2 regions of the Collinsella sp. OM07-12 genome follow, and region 1 is predicted to be linked to the other one. Evidence: riboswitches for the same ligand, from Rfam matches in the RefSeq annotation. Region 1 holds a riboswitch; the other holds the start of a gene.

Evidence for each region. A riboswitch is a leader RNA that binds a small molecule or an ion and turns the genes downstream of it on or off. The one in region 1 is predicted to bind thiamine pyrophosphate.
Region 2: it holds a riboswitch for thiamine pyrophosphate, as region 1 does, so the genes downstream of both, thiM (hydroxyethylthiazole kinase) here and thiC (phosphomethylpyrimidine synthase ThiC) in region 1, are expected to answer to the same signal.

What each region holds. Positions count from the first base shown of each region.
Region 1 is NZ_QSTQ01000020.1:38,919-44,135, forward strand. It holds gene DXB98_RS08020 (pentapeptide repeat-containing protein) at 1-101, shown strand, start outside; gene thiD (bifunctional hydroxymethylpyrimidine kinase/phosphomethylpyrimidine kinase) at 163-993, opposite strand; gene thiC (phosphomethylpyrimidine synthase ThiC) at 1,176-2,510, opposite strand; TPP riboswitch at 2,502-2,618, opposite strand; gene DXB98_RS08035 (hypothetical protein) at 2,681-3,202, shown strand; gene DXB98_RS08040 (YaaA family protein) at 3,242-4,051, opposite strand; gene DXB98_RS08045 (aminopeptidase) at 4,155-5,217, opposite strand, start outside.
Region 2 is NZ_QSTQ01000009.1:13,783-18,999, reverse strand. It holds gene DXB98_RS04530 (patatin family protein) at 1-762, shown strand, start outside; gene DXB98_RS04525 (thiamine phosphate synthase) at 863-1,558, opposite strand; gene DXB98_RS04520 (thiamine-binding protein) at 1,555-1,896, opposite strand; gene thiM (hydroxyethylthiazole kinase) at 1,900-2,739, opposite strand; TPP riboswitch at 2,791-2,901, opposite strand; gene DXB98_RS04510 (HAD-IIB family hydrolase) at 2,963-3,871, shown strand; gene DXB98_RS04505 (LysR family transcriptional regulator) at 3,882-4,778, shown strand; gene DXB98_RS04500 (5-methyltetrahydropteroyltriglutamate--homocysteine S-methyltransferase) at 4,935-5,217, shown strand, end outside.

The DNA of each region.
Region 1 (5,217 bases):
TTGTTTCGGGTGACTACCGTGAGTTGCGAGGCCTGACAGTCAATGCCGAACAGGCGCTCGCGCTTTCGGGCTTGCTCGGCATCCAACTCGCAGACGATTAAGTGGTAAAAGAAAAACCACCACAAAGGTGCCTGTCCCCTTTGTGGTGGTTTTGCTGCAGGGCTAGTAATTCCACATGTGGTTGACGGGGCCGGAACCTTTGCCCATGTCAAAGCCGGCGGCGAGGGCGCCCGTTAGGTAGGCCTTGCCGGCGTTGACGGCGTCGGCAAGATCCATGCCCTGGGCCAGCGCGCAGGCGATAGCGGACGAGAGCGTGCAGCCGGTGCCATGCGTGTTGCCGGTCTCGATGCGCTTGTGACGGAACCACGTGGTGAGCGGATCGCCCAGGTGGTTGCCCTCGTCATCGAGCGGCGCGGGCTCCGCCAGCACGTCGTTGGCCTCGTTGACAAGATGTCCGCCTTTAACCAAAGACGCGCATCCAAAGCGGCGGGTGAGGAGCATGGCGGCATTTTGCTGCGTGCGCTCGGAATCGACCTCGTAGTCGAGCAGTGCCATGGCCTCGGGGATATTGGGCGTGATGACGGTCGCCAACGGGAACAGGCGACGCGTGAGCGCCTCGGCCGCATCCTCGGCAATGAGTCGAGCGCCCGAGGTGGCTACCATGACGGGGTCCACGACCACGTTCGTTGCGTTCCAGGCGCTCAAGCGGTCGGCGATGACTTCGATAATCTCGACAGAAGAAACCATGCCGATCTTGACGGCGCTCGGGCGGATGTCGTCAAAGACGGCGTCGATCTGCGCGGCGACGATATCTGGCGAGATATTCTGCACGGCGGTGATGCCCAGGGTGTTTTGCGCCGTGATGGCGGTTATGGCCGTCTCGGCATACAGACGGTGCGCCGTAATGGTCTTGATGTCGGCTTGAATGCCGGCGCCACCGCTGGAATCGGATCCTGCGATGGACAGGACGGCAGGTACCTTGCTGCGATCCATGTTCGCTCCCTTGTTCGGTCGGAATCAAATGGGTCTTTAAGCCAGCATTATAAAGATGCCCGGGCCGACTCTATGTCGAACCCGGGCGGGCGATGCAATCTTTACGCAAATGTAAGCAAATGTTCACACGTCAACAATTGACAGGTACCAGCTCGCCGCCAGAAGCGGCCGCGGCGACAGGGTTAGTCCTCCATGCCGAGGTCGATCGTCGTGCCTTCGAACACCTTGTTGACAGTGCGAACGGCGCACATCTTGCCGCACATGGTGCAGGTGCCCTCGGTGGCGGCGGGGGATTCCTCGTAGCGCTTCTTGCCGGTGACCGGGTCGAGGGCGCACTTCCACATGGCATCCCAGTCGAGCTTGCGGCGTGCCTGACCCATCTTGTCGTCCATGTCACGGGCGTGCGGTACCTTCTTGGCGATGTCGGCGGCGTGTGCGGCAATCTTGGTGGCCATGAGGCCATCGAGCACATCCTGAGCGTTGGGCAGGCACAGGTGCTCGGCCGGCGTCACGTAGCACAAAAAGTCGGCACCCGAGCTCGCGGAGATGGCGCCACCAATGGCGGCGGTGATGTGGTCGTAGCCCACGCCGATATCGGTCACCAGCGGCCCCAGCACATAGAACGGGGCGTTGTGGCACAGGCGCTTCTGCAGCTTCATGTTGGCGGCGATCTCGTCGAGCGCCATGTGACCCGGACCCTCGACCATGACCTGGACGCCGGCGGCCCAGGCGCGCTTGCACAGCTTGCCCAGCTCGATCATCTCGGCGGTCTCGGTTGCGTCGTTGGAGTCGTAGAGACAGCCCGGGCGGCAGGAGTCGCCGAGCGAGATCGTCACGTCGTATTCGTGGCAGATCTCGAGCACCTCGTCGTAGAACTCGTAGAAGGGGTTCTCGTTACCGGTGACCTCCATCCAACCAAACAGCAGCGAGCCGCCGCGGCTGACGATGTTCATGAGGCGGCCAGTCTCCTTAAAGGTCTTGATGACCGACTTGTTGATGCCGCAGTGGATGGTCATAAAGTCCACGCCGTCCTCGGCATGCGCGCGCACGACCTTGAGCAGATCGTCCTTGGTCAGCTTGACCAGCGGCTTTTCCATGTAGCCGATGGCATCGTACATGGGGACGGTGCCCACCATGAGCGGTGTCTCGTCGATGAGCTGCTGGCGGAACTGGCGCGTCTTGCCCGAGTTGGAGAGGTCCATGATGGCGTCGGCGCCAAAGTCCTCGGCGATCTTGACCTTCTTCCACTCCTCGGCGGCATCGGCCTTATCGCCCGAGATGCCCAGGTTGACGTTGACCTTGGTGGACAGGCCCTCACCAACGCCAAAGGCACGCATGCCTTTTTTGATATGCACGATGTTGGCGGGGATGGCGATGCGGCCGTCGGCCACGCGCTCGCGGATGTACTCGGGGTCGCGATGCTCGCGCTCGGCGACTTCTTTCATCTGCGGCGTGATTTGCCCGGCGCGGGCGAAGTCGATTTGCGTGACGAGCTTGGGCTCGGTCTGTGTGCTCATTGGCACGGCTCCCTTCGTTGGCATTACCCATATCAGGTTTGCGGGTCAGGGCGGGCGCGCCCAATCTCAGCCTGCCGTCTTGTCCTGCAAACTCCCCGTTATGTCATGGGCTCAAGTATAGCCTGAATGGGTACGATTGGGCCAACGAGCGTGCTTGCGGGGAGGCGAACATGGAAGACAAGCATCTATATCGAGAGACGCAATGGGATGTATCGGCCGAGGAAAGCCGTGCGCACCATGGCCTTGTCGCGATTGGTTTTGCGGTGCTTGCCGTGCTGGTGATTGCCTTTTGTATCTGGACGTTTGGTGGTCGCGGCGGCGCTGCATGGGAGTTCGAGGCTGATGATAGCCTACCGATTATGACGGTGAGGAGTACTGGCGGTAATGCCAATACGCTCGCCGTTCCGGGCGACTATTGGTATCCGTACGATGGATTTGTCCAGCTGCAGCTGAGCGGTGGTTCCATTCCTGGTGAAGAGATCGAGCGCGTGACCTTCGATGCGGCGCTTAAGACGCTGTTGGTCGAGCTCAAAGATCAAGGGGATGTGCCCACGACGATGGATATCGCGCTGACGGAATGGCGCCTGGAGCCCCCGTCGGGCGTCAAAGTGTCCGAGGTGGAGCACGTCAAGATTACCTATCAGGACGGCTCGACAAATGAAATTGCCAAAGCCGACGGCTTGGCGGAATAGACGCCGTGCCTAGGTAGCACATTCAAAGTAGCGGTGGTCCTACAAGGCCTGTTCGTTCAGGAAGACCAAAGTGTTTTTATTTGAAAGTTCGGGAAAGTGACGATAACCAACGTCGAACGCGGTGAGCCCGCTTACATCCTCGAGCTTGTTTTCTGCCATCCACCGCACCATGGAGCCGCGCGCCTTTTTGCTGGCGGTCGACCGTTGGATGGGCTTCCCGTTGCGGATACCCTCGCCAAAGAGGCATGTGACGGCCGTGGCGTCGCCCGCGAGGTGGGGCAGAACGGCTTTGGCATACTCTACGCTGGCGAGGTTGACGATCGTGGTGTTTGAGTCCGCCGGGGCGATAGCCCGCGCGAGCTTGTCGCTCCAAAACGCGTAGAGGTCTCGGGCATCGTCAACGGCGAGCTTCGCGCCCATCTCCAGCCGATACGGTTCGACGGCATGAAAGGGACGAACGCACCCGTAGAGGCCGGAGAGGATCCATAGATGGTCTTGTAGCCATGCGAGCTGCGCGGAATCCATCACCTCGGGCGCCATACTCTGGTATTGAATGCCGTGATAGGACATGACGGCAGGGGAGAGGTGACGGGCGAGTTCGGGATTGTCGAGATCGCCGTTTTTCAGGATGGGCCCGAACTCATGCAGGGTGTTGAGGCAAGGCCCCAGCAGTTTGTCACTCACGTTCCATAGCGCTTGCAGGCCGCCGCTGCCTTCATTTCGTTCGATATCTAGCAGTGCGCAGTGGAGGCGAGCCGTCTCGTGCGCAAAAGGTGGAATGCCCAGGACTTCAAAAGCATCTTGGGCCGCGCGCATCTGCTTGGCGGGCGAAATGATGATCTGCAGCATGGACTCTCCTCTGCCAAAAAGGAAGTTGCGGTGGAATACAGTCTGCTTGGGCTGTTTATGGGCCAGTTTAGTCCGTATTTCACCGCAACTGATGAAGGGCTGGTTAGGCGCGCTCGATGAAGGCCTTGTAGCCGCGATAGGCCTCGTAGATATCGGCCTTGTTGGCGACCTCCCACAGGGCGTGCATGGACAGGACGGCAACGCCGGAGTCGATGACGTTCATGCCATACTCGGCCATGATGTAGGCGATGGTGCCGCCGCCGCCCGCGTTGACGCGGCCGAGCTCGCAGGTCTGGAAGTCCACGCCGGCCTCGTCCATGATGTCGCGGACGAGGGCCACATACTCGGCGTCGGCATCGTTGGAGCCGCCCTTGCCGCGGCTGCCCGTGTACTTGTTAAAGCACAGGCCGCGACCCATAAAAGCTGCATTCTTAGTCTCGAACTTACCGGCATAGCCCGGGTCAAAGCCGGCGGACACGTCAGAGGAGAGCATGCGGCTGCGGGCGAGTGCGCGGCGCAGGGCCAGCGGGCTGCTCTCGCCGGCGAGCGTCATGATCTCGGCGACGGTGTTCTCGAAGAAGCGGCTCGTCATGCCGGTGGCGCCCACGGAGCCGATCTCCTCCTTGTCGACGATGAGCGTGATGCTCGTGCGCTCGACGTCTGCCACGTTGATCTGGGCGAGCATGGAGGGGTAGGCGCAGACGCGGTCGTCGTGGCCATAGCCCAAAATCATGGAGCGGTCGAGGCCCATGTCGCGGGCGGGGCCGGCGGGCACGACCTCGATCTCGGCGGAGAGGAAGTCCTCCTCCTCGACGTCGTACTGTTCCTTGAGGATATCCAGGAACATCTGCTTGACGGGCTCCTTGGGGGCGTCCTTGTCGTCCTCGTCAAACTTGACGGGGCGGCCGCCCACGATCACGTCGAGGATCTCGGCGTCGACGGCGTCCTTGGCCGGCTTGGACATCTGCTCGCTCGAGAGGTGGATCAGCAGGTCGGAGATGGTAAAGACCGGGTCGTCTGCCTTGTCGCCGATGTTGATGTCGACGGTGGTGCCGTCCTTTTTGCAGATGACGCCCACAAGCGCGAGCGGGGAGGCCACCCAGTGGTAGCTCTTGACGCCGCCGTAGTAGTGCGTGTCGAGGTAGGCCATGTCGCCGGCCTCGAAG
Region 2 (5,217 bases), on a different contig from region 1:
ACCTGCGACCATATGGTGGGAGTCTCGGCGGGCGCGGCGTTTGGCTACAACTTTAAATCGCGCCAGATCGGCCGCGCCATTCGCTACAACAAGGCCTATTGCGCCGACAAGCGCTATGCGAGCGTGACGAGCTGGTTGCGAACCGGCGATATGTTCAATGCCGAGTTTGCCTATCATGAGGTACCCATCGAGCGCGATCCCATCGATCTGGAGGCATATCGCGCCTGCCCCATGCGGTTTACGTGCGTATGTACCGATCTTAAGACGGGGCAGGCCGTCTACCATGACCTGCCCTATGGCGACGAGCGCGATATTGAGTGGATCCGGGCGTCGTCGGCGATTCCCGTGGCGACGCGTCCTGTTGCCATCGAGGGTCGTAAGTACTTGGATGGCGGTGTTGCCGATTCCATTCCCAGCACTTGGCTGTTTGAGCAGGGTTATGACCGCAACGTGGTGGTGCTGACGCAGCCGGCGGGCTTTGTAAAGCAACCCAATAGCGTGATGCCCATGCTGCGTCGCGTGTATCGTCACTATCCGGAGTTTGTCGCGGCTCTTGAGCATCGGCACGAGGTCTACAATGCCACGCTCGATGACCTGGCGCGCCGCGAAGCCGCTGGCGAGATCTTTGTGGTGCGGCCGAGCGAATCGGTGAAGGTGCCGTCGCTGTGCCGCGAGCCCGATGAGCTCGAGCGCATCTATCAGATCGGCCGTCGCGATGCGGAGGCGACGCTGCCGGCGCTGGAAGCGTATCTGGCGGGGTAGGGGCCACGGCGGAAAGCGCATCCCAAAATGGACGTCCAAACTGGGATGCGCTTTCCGCTATTGAAGATATGGGGCTGCGGAGCAGCTGCTTGGCATGGGCCTATGCCTGCTGCCAGGTATCGACGAGCTCCTTGGCTGCGGCGTAGGGGTCGTCGGCACTGCAGACGGCGCTCACCACAAAGAAGCCGTCGACGCCGGTGGTCTTGAGCTGCGGAAGATCGGCCGTTTTGACGCCGCCGCCCACCACGATGGGCACGGGGCTTGCCGCATGGAGGGCAGCCAGGTCCTCAAAGCTCTTGGTGATGATGGAGCCGTCGGCAGCACGTCCGCAGTCGCGCTTGGTCTCGGTCTCGTGGAGCGGGCCTACGCCCAGGTAATCGACCAGGCTCATGTCGGCGGTCTTGACGTACTCGAGCATCTCCTCGCAGCGGGCCGAAAGGCCCACGATGGCATCTGGGCCCAAAAGTTTGCGGCAGACCTCGACGGGGATGTCGCTCTGGCCAACATGCACGCCGTCGACAGCGATGCCCTGCTCGCGTGCGGCGAGTACGCAGTCAAGACGGTCATCGATCAGCAGAGCGACCTGTCCGGTTTTGCCGGCCTGAGCGATGGCCTGTGCGGCATCGCCCGTCAGTGCGATGATCTCGCGGGCACTTGCCACCTTGGAGCGCACCTGGATGCAGGTAAAGCCGGCATCGAGCGCCTGGGTCACCACATCGCTCACGGGGCGTCCGAGGGTGTTTTCGGGGCCGAGTACCAGGTAGGCCGAGATATCAAGGTTGTCGCGGATGCTCATCGTGCTTCCTCCTGCTTTTTGATCTGCGCTTCCATGCGCTCGAGTTTGCCGGTCATGGTGTCGGTAAATCCGGGTCGAATATCGGCTTTGAGCACGACTTCGGTGCGGATGCCCTTGCTCGCCAACACGAAGGTCGCGTCGCGCACGACCTGCATGACCTCGTCCCAGTCGCCCTCGATCTCGGTGAACATCGAGGTGGTGCGGTTGGGAAGGCCGCTCTCGCGAATGACGTGTACGACCTCGGCGACTTCGGCAGATAGCTCGTCGCCGGTGCCGCACGGGGCGATGGCCACAGCGACGAGTGTGTTCATGCCGGCATTGGTTGCGGGCTTGGACATGGCTTATGCCTCTTCGAGCTCGAGTTGGTTATCGGCAATGTCCTGGGCGGTTGCGCGGTAGAGCTCGTCGATAAAGGCGACCTTAAAGCTTGCCGGGGCATCGGCAACGGCGGCGGCACGCGTGCCGGCAACGTTGTAGACGGCGGTGCCGCAGATGGCCGCCGTAAACGGGTCGGTGGCGCAGGCGTACACGGCCAGCACGCCGCCCTGCGAACAGCCGCAGCCGGTGATCTTGGACATGAGTGGGCTGCCGCCGTGGGACTTGGCAACGGTCGTGCCGTCGGTAATCAGGTCGACTTCGCCCGAGACCACTACGGCGCCGCCGGTGTAGCGGGCGAGCGCCACGGCGGCATCACGGGCGGCGTCTACCGTGTCGGTGGTATCGACGCCACGCACGCGGCTCAGATCGGCCGCTTCGCCCTCAAGGCCCCACAGACCGGCGAGCGCGATAATCTCGGAGGCATTGCCGCGCACGATGGCGGGCTTGTACTGCTTGAGTTCGTTTACCAGTTGGGTGCGCAGGCTGCCGATGCCCAGGCCCACCGGATCGAGCACCCAGGGCTTGCCGGCGTCATGTGCCGCCTTGGCCGCGCGGGGAATCGTCTGCTCGTAGATGGGGAAGAGCGTGCCCATGTTCAGATAGATGGCGCCGCCGCCGGCAACGAGTGCCTCGCCCTCGTCGGGCAGATAGACCATGGCGGCCGAACCGCCCACGGCGAGCTGCGCGTTGGCGACAAAGTCAATCGTTACCGTGTTGGTGATGGAGCCGGCCATGGGATTGGTGGCACGAATCTCCTCCACGGCCTTGACCACGTTTTGCTTAAGCTGTTCCGAATCGATCACTGCACATGCCTCCTTGGCATAGAAAAGGGGCGCTGTGCATAGACAGCGCCCCTAAAAAGGCGGCATGCTCCCTACGCCAGCATTAACTGACAGGTTCAAAGGATTGGGCCCCATGCCCTCTCAGCCTTGTGGTTTGCACCGCCGGCACTCCCGCATCGAATCTGTTGTTCCCTATACTAGCGCATCGGTACAATGGTTAGGATGAAAACGACTGGGGGACCTTATGATCAAACTCGTGCTGACCGATATGGACGATACGCTGATTCCGGCCGGGCATGACGGCGCCAGCGACTATGCCATCGAGGGCATTCATGCCATGCAGGCGGCGGGTCTGCACTTTGGTCCGGTTTCGGGTCGCCAACCGTCTGCGATGGGCTGGATGTTTAAAAATCATTCCGAGTGTTTTTCGACCGGCGCATTCTGCAACGGCCAGGTCATGTTTGTCGATGGCGAAGTGGTCGCCTCGCGTGCGACCGATAACGATGCGCTTATGCGCTTGGCCGCCTATCTGGAAGAAGAAACCGACGATACCTATCTGAAGGTATACAGCTTGGGTGATGGCTTTTGGGATAACGATGCCTATTGCGTGACACGTGATGCCGAGCGTGTGCGCCGCGCTATGGAATCGGGCGGCAATGCGTGGCTCAAGGGCGAAGAGGCCCCGTGCCGCCCTGTCGTCGATGATGCGCCGGTGTTCAAGGCGAATATCTGGAGCGCCCGTTCGCGTGAGGAACTCGCGGAGCTACGCGAGCGCGTTGCCGCCGAGGTGCCGGAGCTCTCGCTTGTGTTTCCCAACAACCGTGTGCGCCTGTTCGACATCCTTCCGGCTGGTTGGGACAAGGGCTGCGCTGCGCTGGAGCTGGCGCGCGCTTTGGGCCTAACGCCCGACGAGGTGGCCGTATTTGGCGATTCCGATAACGACCTGCCCATGATCGATGCCGTTCCCAACTCCGTTGCGGTCGCCAATGCCAACGAGGCCGTCACGGCTGCCGCACGCTGGCATATCGGCGCTGCGGCAGATGATGCGGTTGCCGCAGCGCTGCATCAGATTGCCGCCTGCGCCGCGACGGGTGAGATGCCGTCATTTATGCGTCAGATGAACGCGGCAGACTTCGGCATCGCGAACGTCTAGGGAGAAAGCCATGAAGCTTCAGCAGCTCAGGTACGTTGTAAAGGTTGCCGAATGTGGCAGCATCACCGAGGCCTCGCGTCGCCTCTATGTGTCGCAGCCTTCGATTACCGCGTCGATTCGCGATCTCGAAAACGAGATGGGCGTGCATATCTTTGAGCGCACCAACAAGGGCGTCATTGTGTCCGAGGAGGGCGAGACCTTCTTGGGCTATGCGCGCCAGGTGCTCGATCAGGCTGATCTGCTCGAGGGTAAGTACAAAGGAGCATCCGAGCAGGTGCCGCATTTTAGCGTGAGCTGCCAGCATTACTCCTTTGCCGTCAACGCGTTTGTCGATGTGATCCGTGAGTTCGATGCCGCGCGCTACGACTTTACCCTGCGCGAGGAGCAGACTCACGAGATTATCGAGGACGTCGCGCATATGAAAAGCGAACTGGGCATCCTATATCTGTCCGAGCACAACCGCGAGGTCATCGAGCGCATGCTGGCGGCCAACGAGCTCGTGTTCGAAGGGCTCTTCTGTGCCACGCCTCATATCTTCGTCTGTGCCGACCATCCGCTGGCGGACCGCTCCAGCGTGACGCTCGAGGACTTGGAAGATTATCCGTTCCTGTCCTACGAGCAGGGCAGCTACAATTCGTTTTACTATTCCGAGGAGCTGACCTCGACGTTTGAGCGTCGCAAGAATATCCGCGTGCGCGACCGCGCGACGTTGTTCAACCTGGTCATGGGCCTCAACGGCTACACGGTGTGTTCGGGCGTGATTAGCCACGAGCTCAACGGCCCCGGCATTATCTCGATTCCGCTCGACGTGGACGAGTACATGGAGATTGGCATCATCACGCGCAAGAACACGACGCTCACGCGCTACGGTCGGGCCTATATCGACGCGATTCGTCAGCATATCTAGGCTGCTGTGTTCCCCACGGTTCAAGTCCCTTTATGGCAGTCCAGAGTGACATAGGAAGCATCTATATCAAACTGTTATAAACGTATATTTTACGATGGCCATATGAACGCTCATACTCTGTCCCGGTAAAGCAACCAATGCAAAAGGGAGATATCTATGAGCACTTCGATTCAACCGAACGCACCGTTTCGCGCCGATATCGTCGGCAGCTTTCTTCGTCCGCAGGCCGTAAAGGACGCTCGTGCTGCCTATACGGCAGGCACGCTTGATGCCGAGGGACTTAAGGCCGTCGAGGACGATGCCATCCGCGATTTGGTGGCAAAGCAAAAGGCCGCCGGCCTGCAGGTCATCACCGATGGCGAGTTTCGCCGCAGCTACTGGCACCTCGATTTTATGTGGGGGCTGAACGGCGTCGAGCGTCGCACCTCGCGTACAGGCT